DNA from 2 places in the Lysobacter sp. P5_B9 genome. Region 2 is predicted to be linked to the other one. Evidence: riboswitches for the same ligand, from Rfam matches in the RefSeq annotation. Region 2 holds a riboswitch; the other holds the start of a gene.

Region 1 (4,408 bases), on a different contig from region 2:
GCGGAGAAGGCCAACATGTTGTCGGCCAGCATCTCCGAGGCGATGAACTGCACGGCGTTCGGTCTCGGCACCGCGGTGCCGCTGCTGTTCCTGCATGCGTTCCTGACGTCACGGACCCAGCACCTGGTCGAGAGCCTGGAAATGGCCGCGATCAAGTACCTGAACGTCCTGACGCTGCGCACGAATCGCATCGCGCAGCAGGCCTCCGTCCAGAACATCCGGGCCGCCTGAGGACAGGGACAGGAGAGACGACGCCATGGCCCTGATGCCCCGCCGCAAGCCACCGGCCAAACCGGTCGAGCTGATGCTCGTGCCGATGATCGACATCTTCACCGTGATGGTCACGTTCCTGCTGATGACGGCGGTGTTCTCGCGCATTTCGATCATCCAGCTCGACCTGCCGAGTGCGTCCGCCGGCGCGCCCACCGAACCGGCCTTCCGCCTCGAAGTGATGGTGCGCAAGGAAGGGCTGGAGCTGACCAACGGTCGCGACACGATCGCCGTATTGCCTGTTGAGAACGGGGCTTATCCGCTCGAGAAGTTGTCGCTCCTCGCCGCCGATCTCAAGGGCCAGCACGTGGAAGTCGACACGGCTTCGGTGCTGATGGCCCCGGACGTGGCTTACGACCATCTGGTGCAGGTGATGGACGCGGTCCGCAGCACGGACCTGGCAACCGCCAACAGCCATGGCTTCACCGGCACGCCCGATGAGCGCGGCCGCATTTCAATGTTCCCGAAGGTCGCCGTGGGAGACGCACCATGAGGATGTCGCTGAACCCGTTTCGTGGCGCACGCAGGAAGCACGAGGATGTCGAGCTCAACCTGATCCCCATGATCGACATCATGTCGGTGATGGTGGCGTTCCTGCTGATCTATTCGACCGAAGTAGAGGTGGTCCAGAACGCCAAGGGCGTGGAGGTCCCGATCTCCACCGCCGAAGCCAAGCCCGCCGAGACCGTGGTAGTGACGATCACCCAGGACATGCTGCTCGTGCAGGGGGAAGTGATCGCCACGATGGACCAGATCCGCGATCCGAAGGCCGCGCTGATCGAGCCGCTGCGCGAGTATCTGTCGCGTCCATTGACCGCCGGGGGCGGCGCCGCGCAACAGGCCGCGCTCGCCCACCGCGAAATCACCGTGCTGGCCGACAAGAGCCTTCCCTACGAGGTGATCCGCAAGGTGATGACGACCTGCACGGCGGCCGCCTACGACAAGTTGTCGCTCGCCGTGCTCGAGAAGGGCGGCAGCGCCCCGGCCGGCGGTTGAGTCAGCACAAGTGACCGATACCAAGACCATGGAACTCGAAACCATCCGGGATGTCGCGGCCCAGAACCCGCTCGACGAGCGGATCGCGCACGCACGTGCGCGACTCGCCGAACTTGCGTGCGACCTCGCCGCCGTCGATGACGAGCTCGAATCGTTCGCTGGGGTGCGCTTCCAGCATCAGGTGCTGGAGAAGGCGTGCCACGCACTGGAGGAACTGGACCAGGCGGGCGCTGCGGCGCTGTTCTGGGAAGGGCTCTCCGAGCAGGGAGAATGGCCCGGGCACATCGCGCGTGCGCGTCGCCGAACCGAGTCCGTGCGCGCTCGCATCGCCGATATCGATGCGCGTCGCTGCGGCCTGGTGGAGCGGATCGGCGAGGAGAACGAGCAGCTCTTCCTGCTCGAGGACGAAGCCTTCGAGCATCAGGAGGAGCTCGAACGCCTGCGCAACGAGTGGATCGTCGAGCGCGAGCTCCAGACGGAGCGTGCGCGTCCGCACCTCATGCTGTGGACGCGTGGCGAGGAGGACCGGCGTTCGCGCAAGGGGTTGGCCATCGCACTGTGCGTCTGGCTGGTGATTGCGATCGTGTTCCCCTTCATCCACGTTCCGCAGAAGATCGTCCCCGCGGCCGAGAAGTTGCCGGAACGCGTGGTCACCGTGATCCCCGAGACCAAGAAGCTGGAGGAGGCCCCGCCGCCGCCGCCGGAACTCACCAAGCCGGTGGTGAAAAAGGTCGAGCCCAAGCCGACGAGGCCGACCGCGAAGGTCGAACCGCAGCCCGTTCCGAAGCAGCCGCAGGCGTCGAAGCCGCAGGGCATCCTGGCGTTCAAGGACAGCCTGGCAGCGGTGGACGACCTGCCTGCCGTGGCCGAGCTCGGCAAGTCCGCGAAGCTCAGTGCCGACACCGGCGCGGCGCGTCCGGAACGCGCCATGTTGGCCAGCAATGCACCGGGGAGCAGCGGTGGCATCAACCTGTCCTCGCAGAGCCGCAGCTTCGGCAGTGGTGGTGGCGAACGCGGAGCCATCAAGGGCACTGCGCTGACCAGGGCCTCGAGTGGAATCAACGCGATCGCGTCCGCGGACAGCAACAAGTCGGTCGGTGCCAGCGGCAAGGGCGGACGCTCCGGCGAGGAGATCCAGATCGTCTTCGACCGCTACAAGGCTGCGCTGTACCGGCTGTACCAGCGCGAGCTTCGTCGTGATTCGACGTTGCAGGGCAAGGTCATCCTGCGCCTGACCATCCAGCCGGGCGGCAGTGTGTCGATGGTGCAGGTGCAGTCGTCGGAAATGGATGCGCCGGACCTGACCTCCGGCATCGTGGAGCGCGTCAAGGGCTTCAACTTCGGCGCGAAGGACGTGCCTGCAGTAACGATCGTGTACCCGATGAATTTCCTGCCGTCTGGCTGAGACGACGCGTCGCAGCGCGCGTTTCGAAGCAAAAAAACGCAATACGACAAAGGCAAAACCACCGAAAGGTGGCGACGCAAAGTCACCGGCCTGTCGGGCGCGCAAAGCGCCCCATGGCAGCGGGACCGCCGGAACCTGCGCCCGGAGCGCAGGCATTCCCTTGGTCCGTCGGTGGCTTGCGTCGCACGCGAACGGAGTGAGGGTGTATGAGTCTGGGGATCGCACGCAACGCAGGAGCAGGCAAGCGCTGGATCCACATCCAGCTCTGCGCCTTGTTGATACTGCTCGGTACGACGTTTGGCGCGTATGCGGCGGACTGCGTTGCCGATTACGGCGGCGTGATCGACGGCAACGTGGTCAATCCGGCCCCCAGCCAGTTGACCATCGACGGCAACTGCGTCATCCGGAATTTCCAGCAGCCGAATCCGCTCGATACCAACATCAGCTTCTACACCTCGCCCGGCCAGACCGATCAGCGCTGGCTGGTGGTGTTTGACAACGTCGACTTCACCATGGGCAACATCGCGTGCGACGCGGTGCACCAGCATCACATCTGGTTCGTCAACGGCTCGCTGGAGAACGTCAGGCCGAACTGTCAGAACTTCCTGGTCCCAGTCGAGTCGATCAATAAGTCCGCCCCGTCGTACGCGGCCGTGGGCGTGCCGTTCACCTACCGGCTACTGATTCCCGTCCTGATCGATCCGTCCACCGGCACGGTGGTGCTCAACGGTGCGTCGCAGAACGATCTGCACGGCATCACGCTGTACGACAACATCGGTTTCGATCCGGCCACCGTGTATCTCAACGGACTGGACGACGGCGATCCGAGCACGCCGCCAGTGCAGCTGCCCACCGTGATTCCCGGCACGGGCGTCGACATGAGCCTGGTCGGTACGCCCAGCGTGCGCTGGTGCACGGACCTGTCCTGCGCGACGCTGGGCGCGCCCATCAATCCGAACATCGTCGCCAACGCGAATGGCCTGATCGAATTCCATTTCCCGCCGGGCTTCATCCTGCCCAAGGGTGGGCGCCTGGCGATCGACATCACCACCGTGCTCAACGACAACCCGACGGTGAATGTCCTCGGGAAGTCCTTCGTCAACACGGCGATCTGGCAGTTCGGTCGTCTCATCGACAGCACGTTCTATACCCCGCTGCCCGGCGAGAACGGCATCTCCAATCCGACGCAGATCGCCGGGCCGAACCTGGTCGTCAACAAGAGCGGTAGCGTGGTGCTCGGTAGTGGCGGACTGAACCTCGGCCAGTGGGGCGACTTCACCGTCGACGCTGTGAACACGGGCCAGTTCGACGCATGGAATGTCACGCTGCTCGACCGCCTGCCCGACGGCCCGAACGGCGGCATGTGCGACATGACGCCGCAGATCACCGGTGTCCTGCTCGGCGGCACGGCGTTGACCGAAGGCGTGCATTACACGCGGTCCTATACCGCCGCGCCCACCTGCGAGCTGAGCCTGAAGTTTCTCGACGCTGCGGGACCCATCGCGCCCGGTCAGCACCTGGTGGTGCAGTACCGTACCAAGCTGGACGCCAACAGCCAGAACGGCGTCACCCTCACCAACGTCGCCGGTGCGACGAGCTGGTTCAACGACCGCAGCAGCAATCCCGCGCGCGTCGAAGTGACCCGCACGCTCACCAACGGCACGGTCGGCATCGACGACCATGAGGACGCGCATTCGCTCGCGGTCCTGCTGTCGGGCTATTTCTACGAGAAGACGG
Region 2 (4,408 bases):
GCGCCGCTTGTTGTGGCGCTTCTTGTGCCATGGATCCGGGAAGTAGATGCGGACCTCATCGAGCGAGGCATCGGCGATCTCATGGGTCAGCACTTCGACCGCGTCGTGGTGGTACAGGCGGACGTGGTCGCTGCCGTCCTCCGCGAGCGCGTTGAGCAGGCGGCCCACGCCGGGCGCATGCACTTCGATGCCGATGTAGTTGCGGTCCGGGTCGTGCCGGGCGGCGTAGCGCAGGGCCTCGCCATTGCCGAAGCCGATCTCGACCACGCGTTTCGCGCTGCGGCCGAACGCCGTGTCGAAATCGCGTGGCATGCCCGCATAGTCCAGGCCGAAACGCGGCCACAATTCGTCGAACGCGCGTTGCTGCGCCGGCGTGAAGCGTCCCTGCCGCAGCACGAAGCTGCGGACCTTGCGATGGCCTTCCTCGATGGTGAAGGGCTTGGGCGGGGCCTTGCGGGCGTCCTGCTCAGACATCAGTCGATCAGCCCGTCCACCGGCGACGATGCGCTCGCGTAGCGCTTGCGCGGGATACGCCCGGCCTTGAACGCCGCGCGTCCGGCTTCGACGGCGAGCCGCATCGCATGCGCCATCAGCACCGGATCCCTGGCGCCGGCGATGGCAGTGTTCATCAGCACGCCGTCGCAGCCGAGTTCCATCGCGATCGACGCGTCCGACGCCGTACCCACGCCGGCGTCGACGATGATCGGCACCTTCGCGTTTTCGATGATCTCGATGAGGTTGTAGCGGTTCTGCACGCCCAGGCCCGAACCGATCGGTGCGGCCAGCGGCATCACCGCGACGCAGCCGATCTCCTCCAGGCGCCGGCACAGGATCGGATCGTCGCTGGTGTAGACCATGACGTCGAAGCCGTCCTTCACCAGCGTTTCGGCGGCGGCCAGCGTCTGCACCACGTCGGGATACAGCGTCTTCTGGTCGCCCAGCACCTCGAGCTTCACCAGGGTGTGGCCATCGAGCAGTTCGCGGGCGAGGCGGCAGGTACGCACCGCGTCGTCGGCGGTGTAGCAGCCGGCGGTGTTGGGCAGGATGGTGAAGCGGTCCGGCGGCAGCACGTCGAGCAGGTTGGGCTCGCCGGGGTTCTGGCCGATGTTGGTCCGGCGGATGGCCACGGTGATGATCTGCGCGCCGGCGGCATCGCTGGCGCGGCGGGTCTCGTCGAGGTCCTTGAACTTGCCCGTGCCGGTGAGTAGCCGGGAGGAGTAAGCCTTGCCGGCGATGACCAGTGGGTCCGCGGGCGGAGTGAACAGGGCGGGAAGCGTCATCCCGGGATTTTAGCAGCGGTGCTTTAGCAGCGGCGCTGGTGATGCCGCTGCGCCGACCGAGCGCACCGGGCGCTCCGCTCCGCCTACCGTTCGTCGATTGGAGCAGGGATTGGCAGCGGGAGTGGCCGTTCCGACTGCGCGGACGCGTTGGGTTCATGCAGCAGGATGCATCGGGCCCGGCACGGCGAGCGTTCCCCTGCGTCTCCCCCCGGCGAAGAAGTCCCTGCTACGCGCGGTTTACACCGTCGGTATGTACAAGAGCACACCCGGTGCGAGCCGGGGCCGCAAAGCCGAGGATCCGGGCGACTCCCTCCGCCCCGATGGCCGGGTTCCCACTACCGCGGTGTTCACCGCGCGTCTCCACTGACCCGACTGGTTCTCTCCCCAGCCGGGTTTTCTTTTTCCGGGGTGCGCTACAGCGACCCGGTTCAGCCGCCGCCCAGGGCGTGCACGATCTCAATGCGGTCGCCCTCGCGCAGCGCGCATTCGCCGTGGCGGCTGCGCGGCACGATCTCGCCGTTTACCTCGACCGCGACACGGCGCTCACCGAGTCCTTCGGCCTGCAGCAGCTCGAGCACGGTAATGGGATTGGCGAGGGCGCGTTGCTCGCCGTTCAAAACGATGTCCATGCGGGCATTGTCGCGGCACTCGCGGGCCGGGGCCAGTGTTGTGCGCCATGCCGCAGTGCCCCTTGTGGAGCGCGTCACGGCATGGTTCGATGCGTGCGCCATGCGTGGGCGTATTGCGCCCCGCCAGAAGCCAACCATAAGAAAGTCCACTCTGGGGAGAGAACCGATGAAGAAGCCCGTCCGCCGATTGCTTGCCGCCGCCCTGGCGCTGGCCGCTGCTCCAGCGTTTGCAGGAACCTTTTCCAATACGATCTTTTTCGGCGACAGCCTGACCGACTCGGGTTTCTACCGGAACTTCCTCATCCAGCCGTCGCCGCTGGCGCCGCCCAATCCGTCCAACGCCCTGGTCGGCCGCTTCACCACCAATCCTGGCCTGGTGTGGTCCGAGTACCTTGCCAATTTCTACGGCACCAACGCGGCGCCGGCATGGTCGCTGACCAACACCGGCACGCGCATTCCGGGCACCGGCAGCAATTACGCCGCTGGCGGCGCCACCGTCGTGCCGGGTCCGGGTTTTCCGCCCACCCCGCCGACAAGCTTCGCCCCCTCACTGACCACCCAGGTCAATGCCTACCTCGCCGGCGGTGCGGCTGACCCGAATGCGCTGTACACGGTCTGGGGCGGCGCCAACGATCTGTTCTTCACCCTCAACGGCGCCACCACGCCCGCGCAGTTCCTTGGTTCGGCGGCGGCACAGGTCGGGCTGGTCGGTGCCTTGGAGAACGCCGGCGCGCGCTACGTCCTCGTGCCGACCATGCCCGACGTCGGCCTGACGCCATTCGGCCTGTCGCAGGGTGCGGCTGGCTCGGCCGGCATCACCGCACTGGTGAACGGCTACAACCAGACCCTGTTCGGTGGCCTCGCCCAGCAGAACCTGCGCGTGATTCCGCTGGATACCTACCACCTGCTGCACGAAATCAGTGCCGATCCCGGCGCCTACGGTTTCAACAGCGCGACCATCCCGGCCTGCGCCGGCACCTCGCTGACCTGCGTGAGCACCGGCAGCGGCCGTGCCTTCGCCGACGGCGTGCATCCCAGCACCGAAGCCCACCAGATCATCGCGCAGTACGCAGTCTCGATCCTCGAGGCCCCGCGCCAGATGGCGCTGCTGCCGAATTCGGCGTCGATGGTGGGCCGCTCGCGCGCCGAGCGCGTCGCCGCGCACACCGGCAAGCCGGCCGCGGACGGCATGAAGTGGTGGAGCGACCTGCGCGGCGACTTCCAGCGCTATGACGACGGCGACATCTACGACGGCGCCGGCCCGACGCTGAGCTTCGGCGTCGACTGGAGCAGCGGCGACCTCGTCTACGGCGCCTTCGCCGGCTACGGCCGCCAGTCCGAGGACTTCGGCCACAGCGGCGGCAGCTTCGACCAGACCGACATGAGCCTGGGCGGCTTCATCGGCTGGTACGCCGACAACGGCGCCTGGGTGAATGGCCAGCTGAGCTGGAGCCAGGTCGACTTCGACATCGATCGCAAGATCGCGCTGGGCCAGGCCGTGCGCAAGCACAGCAGCTCGGCCGACGGCGACAACCTCACCGCCGGCATCAGCGCGGGCTGGGACTTCGGCAATGGCGCGCTGCGCCATGGTCCGGTGCTGAGCCTGCTGGCGCAGCGCATCAAGATCGACGGGTTCAAGGAGGACCACGCCGACCAGTCCACCTCGCTCGCCTATCCGGACCAGAATTTCGATTCGCTGATCGGCAGCGTCGGCTGGCAGGCGAGCTATGCCATCAGCGAGCAATTCCAGCCGTATGCGCGCCTCACCGTGGACCGCGAGTTCGAGGATGCGGACGAGGAAGCCCAGGCACAGGTGCAGTCGATGCCTGATACCGCGCCGTACGCCGTGCCCGGCGTGCAGTTCGACCAGGACTACGGCACGCTGACCTTCGGTGCGCGCACCAAGGTCTTCGGGTTGGAAGCCAATATCGGTACCAGCCTGACCGTGGGCCAGAGCAACGCCGACCATGCGACGGTGTTCGCTACGGTCGGCGCGGATTTCTGACGCACATCGATCGATGAACCAGGCGAAGGGCCCCTCGGGGCCCTTTGCTTTTGCGCCCGGGCGGCCAGCCATGCCGCGTTGCCAAGCGCGTAACCCGGGGCATAGACTGCCGTCCGTCAGCGGGTGTAGTTCAATGGTAGAACTTCGGCTTCCCAAGCCGATAGCGTGGGTTCGATTCCCATCACCCGCTCCAGTTCGATGCTCGTGGAGCGTTGCAAGCCGCGGCAACAAAACCGTAACGGCAGTCGCGTCAAAGTGACTGCCGTTTTTCTTTTTTCCGCAGGTGTATGGCATGGCACGACAGATTCCTCGCGAGCGCATCATGCTCGGCTGGCGCGAGTGGGCCAGCTTGCCGCGGCTGGGCTTGCCGGCCGTGCGATGCAAGATCGACAGCGGCGCGCGCAGCTCGTCGCTGCATGTCGACCGCTATTGGCGGTTCAGCGAACGCGGTGGCCCGTGGGTCGGTTTCCGTCTCAGCAACGACGGCCACGGCG

The links. A riboswitch is a leader RNA that binds a small molecule or an ion and turns the genes downstream of it on or off. The one in region 2 is predicted to bind cyclic di-GMP.
Region 1: it holds a riboswitch for cyclic di-GMP, as region 2 does, so the genes downstream of both, ACXJJ9_RS00165 (isopeptide-forming domain-containing fimbrial protein) here and ACXJJ9_RS07000 (autotransporter outer membrane beta-barrel domain-containing protein) in region 2, are expected to answer to the same signal.

The regions. Positions count from the first base shown of each region.
Region 1 is NZ_JBFULP010000001.1:31,488-35,895, forward strand. It holds gene ACXJJ9_RS00145 (MotA/TolQ/ExbB proton channel family protein) at 1-231, shown strand, start outside; gene ACXJJ9_RS00150 (ExbD/TolR family protein) at 257-763, shown strand; gene ACXJJ9_RS00155 (ExbD/TolR family protein) at 760-1,266, shown strand; gene ACXJJ9_RS00160 (AgmX/PglI C-terminal domain-containing protein) at 1,277-2,671, shown strand; cyclic di-GMP riboswitch class I at 2,713-2,804, shown strand; gene ACXJJ9_RS00165 (isopeptide-forming domain-containing fimbrial protein) at 2,878-4,408, shown strand, end outside.
Region 2 is NZ_JBFULP010000002.1:405,521-409,928, forward strand. It holds gene trmB (tRNA (guanosine(46)-N7)-methyltransferase TrmB) at 1-474, opposite strand, end outside; gene ACXJJ9_RS06990 (thiazole synthase) at 474-1,280, opposite strand; cyclic di-GMP riboswitch class I at 1,530-1,617, shown strand; gene thiS (sulfur carrier protein ThiS) at 1,709-1,909, opposite strand; gene ACXJJ9_RS07000 (autotransporter outer membrane beta-barrel domain-containing protein) at 2,076-3,914, shown strand; tRNA gene ACXJJ9_RS07005 (tRNA-Gly) at 4,034-4,107, shown strand; gene ACXJJ9_RS07010 (ATP-dependent zinc protease family protein) at 4,207-4,408, shown strand, end outside.